Regions from separate parts of the Mesobacillus jeotgali genome, predicted to be linked through region 2. Evidence: predicted binding sites of a transcription regulator. Region 2 holds the regulator's gene; the other holds the start of a gene.

Evidence for each region. Region 2 encodes Rex, which represses fermentation and respiration genes when NADH is low (regulators of the CRP and FNR family bind a similar motif). Its sites were predicted from a motif close to TTGTGAAATATTTCACAA; they were not measured.
Region 1: FOF60_RS09170 (4Fe-4S dicluster domain-containing protein) is a predicted target of Rex. The motif match lies at 3,287-3,304, and genes of this name have one in related genera.

Annotation. Positions count from the first base shown of each region.
Region 1 covers NZ_CP109811.1:1,856,583-1,862,328, forward strand. The annotation lists gene miaB (tRNA (N6-isopentenyl adenosine(37)-C2)-methylthiotransferase MiaB) at 1-554, shown strand, start outside; gene FOF60_RS09160 (YlbF/YmcA family competence regulator) at 556-993, shown strand; gene FOF60_RS09165 (outer spore coat protein CotE) at 1,480-2,022, shown strand; gene FOF60_RS09170 (4Fe-4S dicluster domain-containing protein) at 2,175-3,086, opposite strand; gene FOF60_RS09175 (molecular chaperone TorD family protein) at 3,394-4,008, shown strand; gene FOF60_RS09180 (molybdopterin-containing oxidoreductase family protein) at 4,349-5,746, shown strand, end outside.
Region 2 covers NZ_CP109811.1:247,577-253,322, reverse strand. The annotation lists gene groL (chaperonin GroEL) at 1-87, opposite strand, end outside; gene groES (co-chaperone GroES) at 145-429, opposite strand; gene FOF60_RS01390 (CPBP family intramembrane glutamic endopeptidase) at 813-1,544, shown strand; gene FOF60_RS01385 (YdiK family protein) at 1,548-1,748, shown strand; gene FOF60_RS01380 (redox-sensing transcriptional repressor Rex) at 1,775-2,440, opposite strand; gene moaC (cyclic pyranopterin monophosphate synthase MoaC) at 2,468-2,962, opposite strand; gene abc-f (ribosomal protection-like ABC-F family protein) at 3,143-5,071, shown strand; gene tsaD (tRNA (adenosine(37)-N6)-threonylcarbamoyltransferase complex transferase subunit TsaD) at 5,485-5,746, opposite strand, start outside.

The DNA of each region.
Region 1 (5,746 bases), 1.6 Mb from region 2:
TACAGTCAGGTTCTACAGATGTATTGAAAATCATGGCCAGAAAATATACGAGGGAACAATACCTTGAGCTTGTACGCAAGATCAAGGCAGCTATTCCTAATGTCACATTAACAACAGATATTATCGTGGGTTATCCGAATGAGACAGATGAGCAATTCGAGGAAACAATGTCTCTTGTTCGTGAAGTAGGATATGAATCAGCTTATACATTCATTTACTCTCCAAGGGAAGGCACACCTGCCGCTAAAATGCAGGATAATGTCCCGATGGAAGTGAAGAAAGAGCGTCTTCAGCGCCTGAACGCACTAGTGAATGAGCAATCTGCACAGTCTATGAAGAAGTATCAGGATCAGATTGTTGAGGTATTGGTTGAAGGCGAAAGCAAAAACAACCCTGATGTACTGGCCGGGTATACAAGCAAGTTAAAGCTTGTCAATTTCGTCGGTCCGAAGTCGGCCATCGGTAAAATCGTCAAGGTTAAGATCACAGATGCAAAAACATGGTCATTAAACGGGGAAATGGTAGAAGAAATACAACCAGTTGAGGTGAACTAAGTTGGCAAAATACAATAAAGATGACATTATCCAGCGTTCAAGAGAAATCGCAAGAATGATTGCGGAAACAGAAGAAGTTGACTTTTTCAAACGTGCAGAAGCGCAAATCCATGAGAATGAAAAAGTGAAAACACTTATTTCTTCTATTAAAGGCCTTCAAAAACAGGCTGTTAACTTTCAGCATTACGGAAAAACAGAAGCGTTGAAGAAGACGGAAGCAAAAATTGCTTCTTTAGAACAACAACTGGATGAAATTCCAGTAGTCCAGGAGTTCAAGCAATCGCAAATTGATGTTAATGAATTGCTTCAGCTAGTAGCTACAACAATTTCCAATACAGTTACAGATGAAGTAGTCGCAGCAACTGGCGGAGATGTACTTCGCGGCGAAACAGGTGCAGCTTTGAAAAACGAAGCAAGCTGCCATACGCACAACCATTAATCATTGAAGAGTAAATGGCACCCGATTATAGGGTGCCATTTTTTTATTGTATAGGAAATTTTAAAAGCATTTTTGTGTGGATAACTACATGTGGGTGTCTTAATCCAGCTCCAGCGCCTAGCCCCTCGAGACGCTTCGGTTCTGCCAATGAAGTCAAAGAACGACTTCAATGTCAGGCCCTCCAGCGCTTGTCGGGGATGAACGAGGCGCTTGAGCTTTTTGTTCTTCATTGGATCAGATAAGGGTCCTGTTGGGAAGGTGAGTGGACTGCTTCTCCAGTCTGGAGTATCTCTTTTCGGGGACTGCGATATGAAATCAATACAATCTTAATTACCCATCAACTTTCTTCAATTGGGAACATTCAGCATGTATGGGCATACAATGAACTATGCCTAAGTTTTTACCAGTGGTTCTAAAATTAATCGCACACTAGTCTAATATCACGCATAGGATGAATTGAAAAAGATTGAGGAGGTTTCGCTCGCAATGGGAGATTACAGAGAGATTATTACGAAAGCCGTCGTAGCGAAGGGACGCAAATTCACGCAGTCCAATCATACGATCAACCCAGCGCATAATCCGAGCAGCATTCTGGGCGCTTGGGTCATAAACCATAAGTATAAGGCAAAAAAGGTAGGGAAAGTGGTTGAAGTAAACGGGTCTTACGAAGCCAACATCTGGTACTCCTTTGATGATAATACAAAAACTGAAGTAGTGACGGAGAAAGTAACTTACTGCGATGTCATCAAGCTGAAGTACCGTGACCCTGATTGCATGGATGATCATGATGTCCTTGTAGAGGTTCTGCAGCAGCCAAACTGTATCGAAGCGGTCATTTCGCCTAATGGCAACAAAATCATCGTTCACGTCGAGAGGGAATTCCTTGTGGAAGTCATTGGTGAAACGAAGGTATGCGTTGTCACTCATCCAGGCGGATGCGATTGCGATGATGATGAGTGGGGCCATGGCCTCGATGATGACGAATTCGAAGACTTGAACCCAGACTTCCTCTTGGGAGAGGAAGAATAACATCGAACTAGGAAGCTTTCACTTCCTAGTTTTTTTTTTACAATGAAACGAAAAAGGCGGAAAGAGATAGTCATTAAAAAAAGCACTGGGCATGGAAGCAGTTTAAAAAAATGGGCTTCTAATGGCCAGTGCCTCTATTATAGCCCATTCACTCAAAGGAAAAAATTGGGCTTTTTAATTGTGCTGCATATATGGCATGCATCAGATTCTTCCCAGGCATGAAAGGAAGTGCCGCATTGTTTGCAAATGTTCTTACTCAAGCTATAAGAGACTGACGGAGCCTTGTGAACCTCTTGCTCAACTGTTATTGCGCTCGTTCTGCAAATGTCCAAGCATAAATGGCATCCGGTGCATTGGTTTTCATTCATTATAAGCTCGTTCTCCCCGAGGCTGAATACGCCAGAGGGACAAATATTAAAACAGGCTTCACATAGTGTGCACTCATCCTCGTTGATTTCCACTTTATAAAAAGACCAATCCTTGAACAGAAGGGAAGGTTTAAAATTGCTTTCATTGAAGCGCCATTTAACAGGTGTCACGGAAGAAAGAACAGTTTTCCTGCTGTCGGAAGAGAGCTTTGCAAAAAAGTCCCGTCTTGATAACCTTGGCTGCTCTTTTGGCTCCAGGACCAAATGGTTTGTAACCTGCAGGAGTTCAAGTGACATGGCGCCCAGGACTTCATTGGCCTGGCTGATTCGGTTTACTAACTTCGAATATAAAGAAGGCTGATAAATAAAGCGTATTCCTTTTTTATGGTAGTAAAGCAGTTCAGTTAAGCTTGGCAGCGGCGATTCCTGCTCGAGCAGAAGATGATCCTGGCTGACCTTTCTTGAAGGAGATTGTCCTTTGATAGCCTGTACAGGACAGGCTGTGATACAGACACCGCAGGAAGTGCATCTTTTTTCATCAATCATCATTTTTTGATTCTCAAGCAGGATGGCTTCATCCGGGCATGCGTCAAAACAAGCTGAACAGGAACTCAGCGGGCTGATCGTCCTGGTGCAGGATTCTGAGATCTCCAGATCGTAACTAAGGCTTTCAAGCCAATTGGTTAACAGAGACATAATCGTCACCTCAGGGGGCATTATTCTATACTTTCATTTTACGATTAAACCTTTAAAAAAGAGGCGAGTTTGCCAGATATTCATACATATGTAAAAGAAAATTCACAAATGAAGTGCCGCTGAGTCACTATATCCTCAGTCAAACCAGGAGAAATCAGTTATGTCGATAGAACTTATGGAGGATTCATTAAAGTTAATTTAGGTGAATTCCTTCACATACTCAAGAGGGTTTCGCCACAGAATGTATATTGTTTCACAAACTTTTATGCCATATAGTGAAGGTGTATTCGAAAGGTGGTGAATCCCGGTGATTGGATTAGATAACAAGAAAGAGTGTGCGAATGTTTTTTTAGTCCTTGCAGATTTATATAAACATCCAACTATAGAGATCTGGGATGAGATTAAGGAACAAGATCTTCTGAAGAAGCTGGAAGAATCGATCAAGAATCATTACAATCATACTTTTTCCTTAGAGGAAGTCTTGCCTGAAAGCTATGAAAAGTTTCAAGAATTATTCATGACCTCTATTGGAAGCATGCAAAAGCAGGCTGCCATTCCGGTTGAATCTTTGTATAAACCGTGGACACAGGACAAAACTTGTACACTTCCCTTTGCACGGGACAAAGGGTATATCCTGGGTGATTCGGCGTTACATATCAATTTTCTGTTAGAAAAGCTAAAGATCGATATTCCTGTTGAATTACAGGGCATGCCGGACCACTTGGCTATCCTGCTGGAATTGCTGGCCTATTTCATAGAGCATGCTCCTGAACACTTTACAGCTGAATTTATGGATGATCATTTCGATTGGCTGGAAGAATTCGAATCGCAGCTTTCGCTGGTAACAGAGCACTCATTTTATCAGAGGTTGACAAGAATATTGATTGAGACCCTGCAGGCGCATCGAAATAATTACCTGTAGATCTTAAATTTTGGCTGTTTTCGCTTTGATTGCTGCATCTGGGCTCTTTTCGAGGAGACTCCCAGCTTCAAATGCGTAAAAAGGTTGTAAAAACAATAATGTTCCAAAAGCGTAAATCTGTTTAAGGTGGTGATGCTTTTAGTGATGGACAATCTTTTGAAAAAAGCTATAATAACAGATTCAATTCCATCAGTCAGGAATTTTGCTAAAGAGTCAAAAAGATTAAACTTTAGCATTGTTGGAAGAAGCATCATGTTATCGAATGTGCCTGTGACAATGCAATATAGGCATTACATCCAATATGTTTTACCGGTCGGGAGTAAAAGGAGGGCTAGTTAAAATGGTGGAAACAAAACTATCACGTCGTGGATTTATCAAAGCCTCTGCTGCTACTGCTGCTCTGGCATCTGCGGGAACAGTAGGCTTTAATGAATGGTCCAAAAATTATGTGAAAGCAGGAGCAAATGCAGTAGTGAAGGAGATTCCTAGTACATGCAATGCATGTTCAAGCAAATGCGGAATGATCGGCCACATCAAAAATGGCCGCTTATGGAAGCTGACGGGGCACCCTGACCATCCTTATTCGAAAGGAAAGCTGTGTGCGAGAGGGCATGGTTATGCTACTGTTGTTTATTCAAAAGACAGGCTGACACAGCCTTTAAAAAGGGTGGGCAACAAGAAATTTGAGCCGATCACATGGGAACAAGCTTATAAAGAAATCGCTGAAAAATTGAACAAAATCATTAAAGAACATGGTCCCCAGTCAGTCGCATTAACGGAGGACCCCCGTGCTTCAGGGAAATTTTATTCCCCTCGATTCATCAATGCCCTGGGTTCTGCCAACTATTATACGCACCATGTAGTTTGCTCGAACTCCAGGGATGCAGGTTTTCTTCATACAGTAGGGGTAACGGCTACTAGCGCAGATATCAGCAATGCAAAATATATTATGTTCATTGGCAGGAGCTATGGTGACGGCATCCGTCCTAGTTCCGTACAATCTCTGGCAGCCGCGAAGGATAACGGAGCCAAGATTGTTATTGTTGATCCTCGTTTGAACAATACCGGCAACCTGGCGACCGAATGGCTTGCGATCCGTCCTGGCACAGACCTGGCACTGGTGCTGGCGATGTCACATGTATTGATAAAAGAAAACCTTCAGGATACAGAGTTCATTAAGAACTACACAATTGGTTATGAGGAATATGCGAAGGAACTGAAAAAATACACGCCAGAATGGGCAGAAGGAATCACCGGTATACCTGCAGACGCTATCACTCGTATTGCAGTAGATATGGGCAAAGCCAAACCGAAGGCATTGATTGAGCAATCATGGAGAGGTGCTTTCGGCTGCAACTATGAAAATAGTACAGAAACCGGCCGTGCCGTAGCAATGTTCAATGCTTTACTTGGAAACTACCAGCAAAAAGGCGGAAGTATATTTGGCGGAAAACCTTCGCTGGGTAAGCTTGACAAGTCTAAACACCCGAGTCCAAAAGAACCAGATATTCCAAAGGCAGGATCCAAGGAATTCCCGATTGCCTACCCAGAAAACGGTGTAGCAACAATCGTGGCAAAAGAAGCTCTGGAAGGAAAAATGAAGGCGGCAATTTATTATCATTCCAATGCAGCACTTGGTTACGGAAATCCTAAAGTCATGAAGGAAGCACTTTCTAAAATGGATCTTGTGGTGGCAATAGATGTTCAAATGTCTGAAACTGCACAATTGGCTCACTAC
Region 2 (5,746 bases):
AGTTACTTTTACTGCATTTGCAAGAGAATCTACCCCGCGAAGCATCGCGCGGCGTGCTTCTTCACTGAACTTAATTTCTTTTGCCATTGTAAAAAACCTCCTCAGATTATTAATGTTTTAACGTTCTGTCTATAATCGCAGTGATTATTCTACAACTGCTAGAATGTCGTTTTCACGTAGGATCAGGTACTCATTGCCCTGGTACTTTACTTCTGTGCCTGCGTATTTTGAGAAGATAATGCGGTCTCCGACTGCAACTTCAAGAGCAACGCGCTCGCCGCTTTCAAGAACTCGGCCAGTTCCAACAGCTACGACTTTACCTTCTTGAGGTTTTTCTTTCGCTGTGTCGGGTAAAACGATACCGCTTGCAGTTTTTTCTTCAGACTCAACAAGCTCGATAATAATGCGATCTCCTAGTGGCTTGATCAAGTGAAACAACCTCCTCAAATTATATGTAGATTATTGTTTATTAGCACTCGCCTCAATAGAGTGCTAACACAATTTATATAATAATGAATCTCTATTTTTTTTGCAAGCGTGAAGCCTAACTTTTTTTATAAAAATTAACATCTAAATCTACCTACATGCCCTTCGACAGCAAGTACTATTTTTCGCGTACTCCACGGCAGCATGGCTAAAAAAGACCACCATAAAGAGTATGCCAGTTCACCGGAATTTTAACCAAAATGTTCACGAGACACCCTGATATTTGAACTTTCCTGATGATTACTAGTAAAATGGATAGATAGCATTCTTATAACAACTTTTATGGCATACACATAGACCGATCCGAATAGAAGGAGATTATCATATTGAAAAAGGAATACTGGTACGTCATTATCGCCTATATCGCCATGCAGCTTTCAAGCCTCATCGGCATCCCGATTGTTGCCTTTATTGGAGCTGCAATGGGAAAAAGCCTGGAAGAAATGGAGACACTCTCGATTCCCTACTGGCTCGTGATCAGCTTTTCGCTGACACTTGTGATTGTGCTCCTGCTGCTAAGGAAGGAACGCAGGACAGGTGCTGACCTGCGTGATGCTTCATCACCGGTAAGCTCAGCAGCCTGGGCTTTCGCTGGTGTCTTCCTTGCTCTGTTCGCCCAATCGATTGCGGCAAGCATCGAGAATATGATTGGAATCGAAATGGGCTCGGAGAATACACAGGAAATCATCAAGCTGATCGAAATGTTCCCGATTGTCATTTTAGTCAGTTCGATTATTGGCCCTATATTAGAGGAAATCGTCTTCCGAAAAATCATATTCGGCAGCCTGCATAAGAAAATGAATTTCTTTTTCTCAGCGCTCATAAGCTCTGTCATATTCGCGCTTGCGCATATGGAGCCGGAGCATGTGATCCTGTACTCAGCAATGGGATTCACCTTTGCTTTCCTTTATGTAAAAACAAAGCGGATTATCGTGCCAATCATTGCCCATGTTACAATGAATACAATGGTTGTACTGATTCAATCCGTATTTAGGGAAGACATTGAGAGAATGATAAAAGAAGCAGAGAAAATTCAAAGCTTTATTGGGGGATTTTAAGTTATGAAGCAATCGCCTTTATTTTCAGGCGTTGTCTACATCTTGTTAGGCAGCTTATTCACCTATTTCGCCATCCAGAATGTAAATGAGACAGGCTGGGGATTCTTTAGCTATCTGCTTGTAGCCCTTGCCACGTTCGACTTCGGGTCCGGCATCAGGATGATCATGTTCCATTTTAAACTTAAGAATATACAGAAAAAATAGCTCCTTCATCATGAAGGAGCTATTTTTTATTCTACCGATTCTGTTGTTTCAGTATCTGTTGGATAATGCTTTAAGAAATAAATCAATGACTGCAATTCAACCGCCAAATCAATGTGATGAATCCTGATGGACGCCGGCACATTCAGTCTCGCTGGTGTAAAGTTCAGGATTCCCTTGATATTCGCCTGCACCAATCGGTCTGTTATCGACTGTGCTACTGCTGAAGGAACAGTCAGGATTGCGACCTGGATACCTTCCTCGACGACAACCTTGTCAAGGTCATCCATGTGATACACTGCAACGTCACCAATTTTCGTGCCAACCTTGCCTGGATCCACATCAAAGGCGATCTCAATTTTCGTATTATTGTTCTTGGAAAAATTATAATTCAAAAATGCTGTTCCCAGATTTCCGACACCAATCAAGGCTACCTTCGTCAGTTCATCCTGGTCAAGCGTCTTTCGGAAAAAAGTCAGCAGGTAATTGACATTGTAGCCGTACCCCTTTTTACCCAGAGCTCCAAAGTAGGAAAAGTCCCTCCGGATTGTCGCTGAATCCACTTTTACCGCTTCACTTAATTCCGCGGATGACACCCTTTGCTTACCTGAAGAATGCAAGTTCAATAAGAACCGGTAATACAGTGGCAAACGTTTTGCGGTTGCCTGCGGAATCTTCATAGCATCATTCGTCATTCTCCATCCTCCACCCTGTCCGTATTTCTATCTCAACTTTTCTTCTCTCTTGAAATCACCGTTTTTACCGCCGGTTTTTTCAACAAGATACGTCTTGCCGATCACCATGCCTTTATCAACGGCCTTGCACATATCATAAACAGTCAGCGCACAAGCTGAAGCTGCTGTTAACGCTTCCATTTCTACACCCGTATTCCCTTTTGTTTTAACAGATGCAGCGATATTTAAAATATAGTCATTTCCATTTTGCTCCCATTCGAATGAAAGGTCAATGCCTGTTAATGGAATCGGGTGGCACATCGGGATGATTTCTGACGTTTTTTTCGCCGCCATGATGCCTGCTACCTGTGCCACTGCAAGGACATCCCCTTTTTTCATTTTATTTTCAGTGATTCTCACATATATATCTTCATTCACGGTTATGCTTGAATGGGCGACTGCAGTACGAACCGTCTCCGCTTTTTCACTCACATCGACCATCTTTGCTCTGCCCTCTTCGTTAAAATGCGTAAATTCTGCCATGTAAAAGCTCCTTTCTACCAAATGATACACTATTTTGTCAAACTTGTGTGTGAACTTTGTTTCAATGTTCACAATACAAAGGGAATTTTTTTATACCGTCCCACCTACCGCAGTTCGCACATATTGCCGTGCCTATATTAATGGGTTACACTATCTCTAAGGCAATAGAGGTGAAAAATAATGATTTTATTACAGGTTAATCAGCTATCAAAATATTTTGCTGCTGATCTTATTTTATCGAATATAAAGTTTGAAATACAGACCAATGACCGAGTAGCGCTTGTCGGCCGGAACGGGGCAGGAAAATCAACCCTGCTAAAAATCATCGCCGGGTACGAATCACATGACGGCGGCGAAATCATCCGCCCAAAAGGTACAACAATTGGCTATCTGGCCCAAAATACCGGTCTGGAGTCCGAGAAAAGCATCTGGGATGAAATGCTGGCTGTTTTTGACCATCTGCACAACATGGAAAAAGACTTGCGCAGACTTGAGGAAAAAATGTCGGATCCAGACATCCTGTCAAACGAGACAGAATATGAAAGAGTCCTAAAAGAGTATGACTTGCTGCAGGTCCAGTTCAAGGAAAAAGGCGGCTACCAATATGAAGCCGATATCCGTTCCGTCCTCCACGGGCTGAACTTCCATTCTTTTGATTATTCCACAAAAATATCCACTTTAAGCGGCGGACAGAAAACTAGACTCGCATTGGCGAAGCTATTATTGACCCGCCCGGATATTTTGATACTGGATGAACCGACGAACCACCTGGATATTGATACGCTTTCCTGGCTTGAGCAGTATTTGCAGGGCTATAACGGAGCCATCCTGATTGTCTCCCACGACCGTTACTTCCTTGATAAGGTCGTGAACCAAGTATATGAAATCTCCCGCCATCAGCTGTCGAAGTTTCCTGGCAATTACAGTTCATATTTAGAGCAGAAAGCCGCGAATTACGAACGCGACCTGAAGCTGTATGAGAAGCAGCAGGATGAGATCTCCAAGCTGCAGGACTTTATCCAGCGAAACCTGGCCAGGGCATCAACGACTAAGCGTGCCCAGAGCCGCAGGAAGCAGCTTGAAAAAATCGATCGGATGGACAGGCCAAAGGGTGATGAAAAGTCGGCATCGTTCAGCTTCCAAATCGAACGGCAGAGCGGCAATGATGTCCTGAAGGTGAATACACTATCTGTCGGCTATCAAAATGAAGTCGTATCTAAAAATATCTCCTTCAATCTTTCGCGCGGCGACAGCACTGCTCTGGTTGGACCAAATGGTGTCGGAAAATCAACCTTATTAAAAACAATCGTTGAAAAACTGCCTTCGATTACTGGCAATATTCAATACGGTTCCAATGTTTCGATTGGCTATTATGATCAGGAACAGGCAGAACTCAGTTCGAATAAAAAGGTCTTGAACGAACTTTGGGATGAATACCCCCTGAAGTCCGAAAAAGAAATCCGCACGGTACTAGGGAACTTTCTTTTCTCAGGTGACGATGTCTTAAAAATCGTCTCTACCCTGAGCGGTGGCGAAAAGGCCCGTCTGGCACTGGCCAAGCTGATGCTGCAGAATTCAAATTTCTTAATTCTGGACGAGCCAACAAACCACCTCGACCTGGACAGCAAGGAAGTGCTCGAAAATGCCCTGATCGATTATCCAGGCACCATCCTGTTCGTCTCACATGACCGCTATTTTATCAACAGGATCGCGACAAAGGTGCTTGAGCTCGACCGTGCCGGTTCAACTGAATACCTTGGCGATTACGATTATTACGTCGAGAAAAAGCTTGAGCAGGAAGAATTGAAGGCATTGGCAGAACAGGCCGCCAAAGCATCAGGAAACGCTGTGGATAACTCTAAGCAAGACAAAACCTCCTATCAACAAGACAAAGAAGCGAAAAAACTCGAACGCCAGCGCAAACGCCGCATGGAAGAAGTAGAAGCGAAGATTGAACAACTGGAGTTAGAAGTAGCTGAATACGAAGAGTTGCTCTGTGATCCCGAGGTCTTCCAGGATCACGAAAAAGCAGGAGAGATCAATAGCAAAATCGAAGCCGCAAAAGAGAAACTCGATGAACTGATGGAAGAGTGGACAGAGCTGGCTTAGGAATGGACTAAACGGGCATGAATTGTGCCCGTTTTTTTGTTCTCCTGTTGTGCAAAGTCCATTTTATTCGCAAAAATTTATTGATTGCTCGCAAAAAACTATATTTATTAGCAAAAACTGAGCATTTATTCGCAAATTCATTCTATTTATTCGCAAACTGGAAAAAAACATATAATTTCCAGTGTATAATTTCAGATTTTAACCTTTTCCACAGAAAAAAAGCCCCGATTTAAAAACCGGGACTTTTTGTTCACATAGTTATTCACACAGTAAAGACTGATTTATAGCTTATCCAGAGAGTTTTCCACATTATCCACAAAAACAGCCGTTTTTATCCACATTGCACACAATTTCACCTAAGAAACATCAACATATCCACAGAAGAGTCTGACAACATTTTTTCGCTTGAGACTTTAGTTGTGGATAGTTATCTCCAGTCCTGGATTTCCATTCAACGTTAAATCGGCTCGCTGTCCCTTTTCATACAAAACGCTTCCTGCAGCGGCAATCATTGCGGCATTGTCTGTGCATAAAGACAATGGAGGAATGACTATTTCCACATCCGAACCTGTAAATTCTGTGGATAGTTTTTCTCTTAATCCTTTATTCGCTGCAACTCCTCCAGCAAGCAGTACTTGTTTTACTCCGTATTCCTTAACAGCCTTTTGAGTTTTT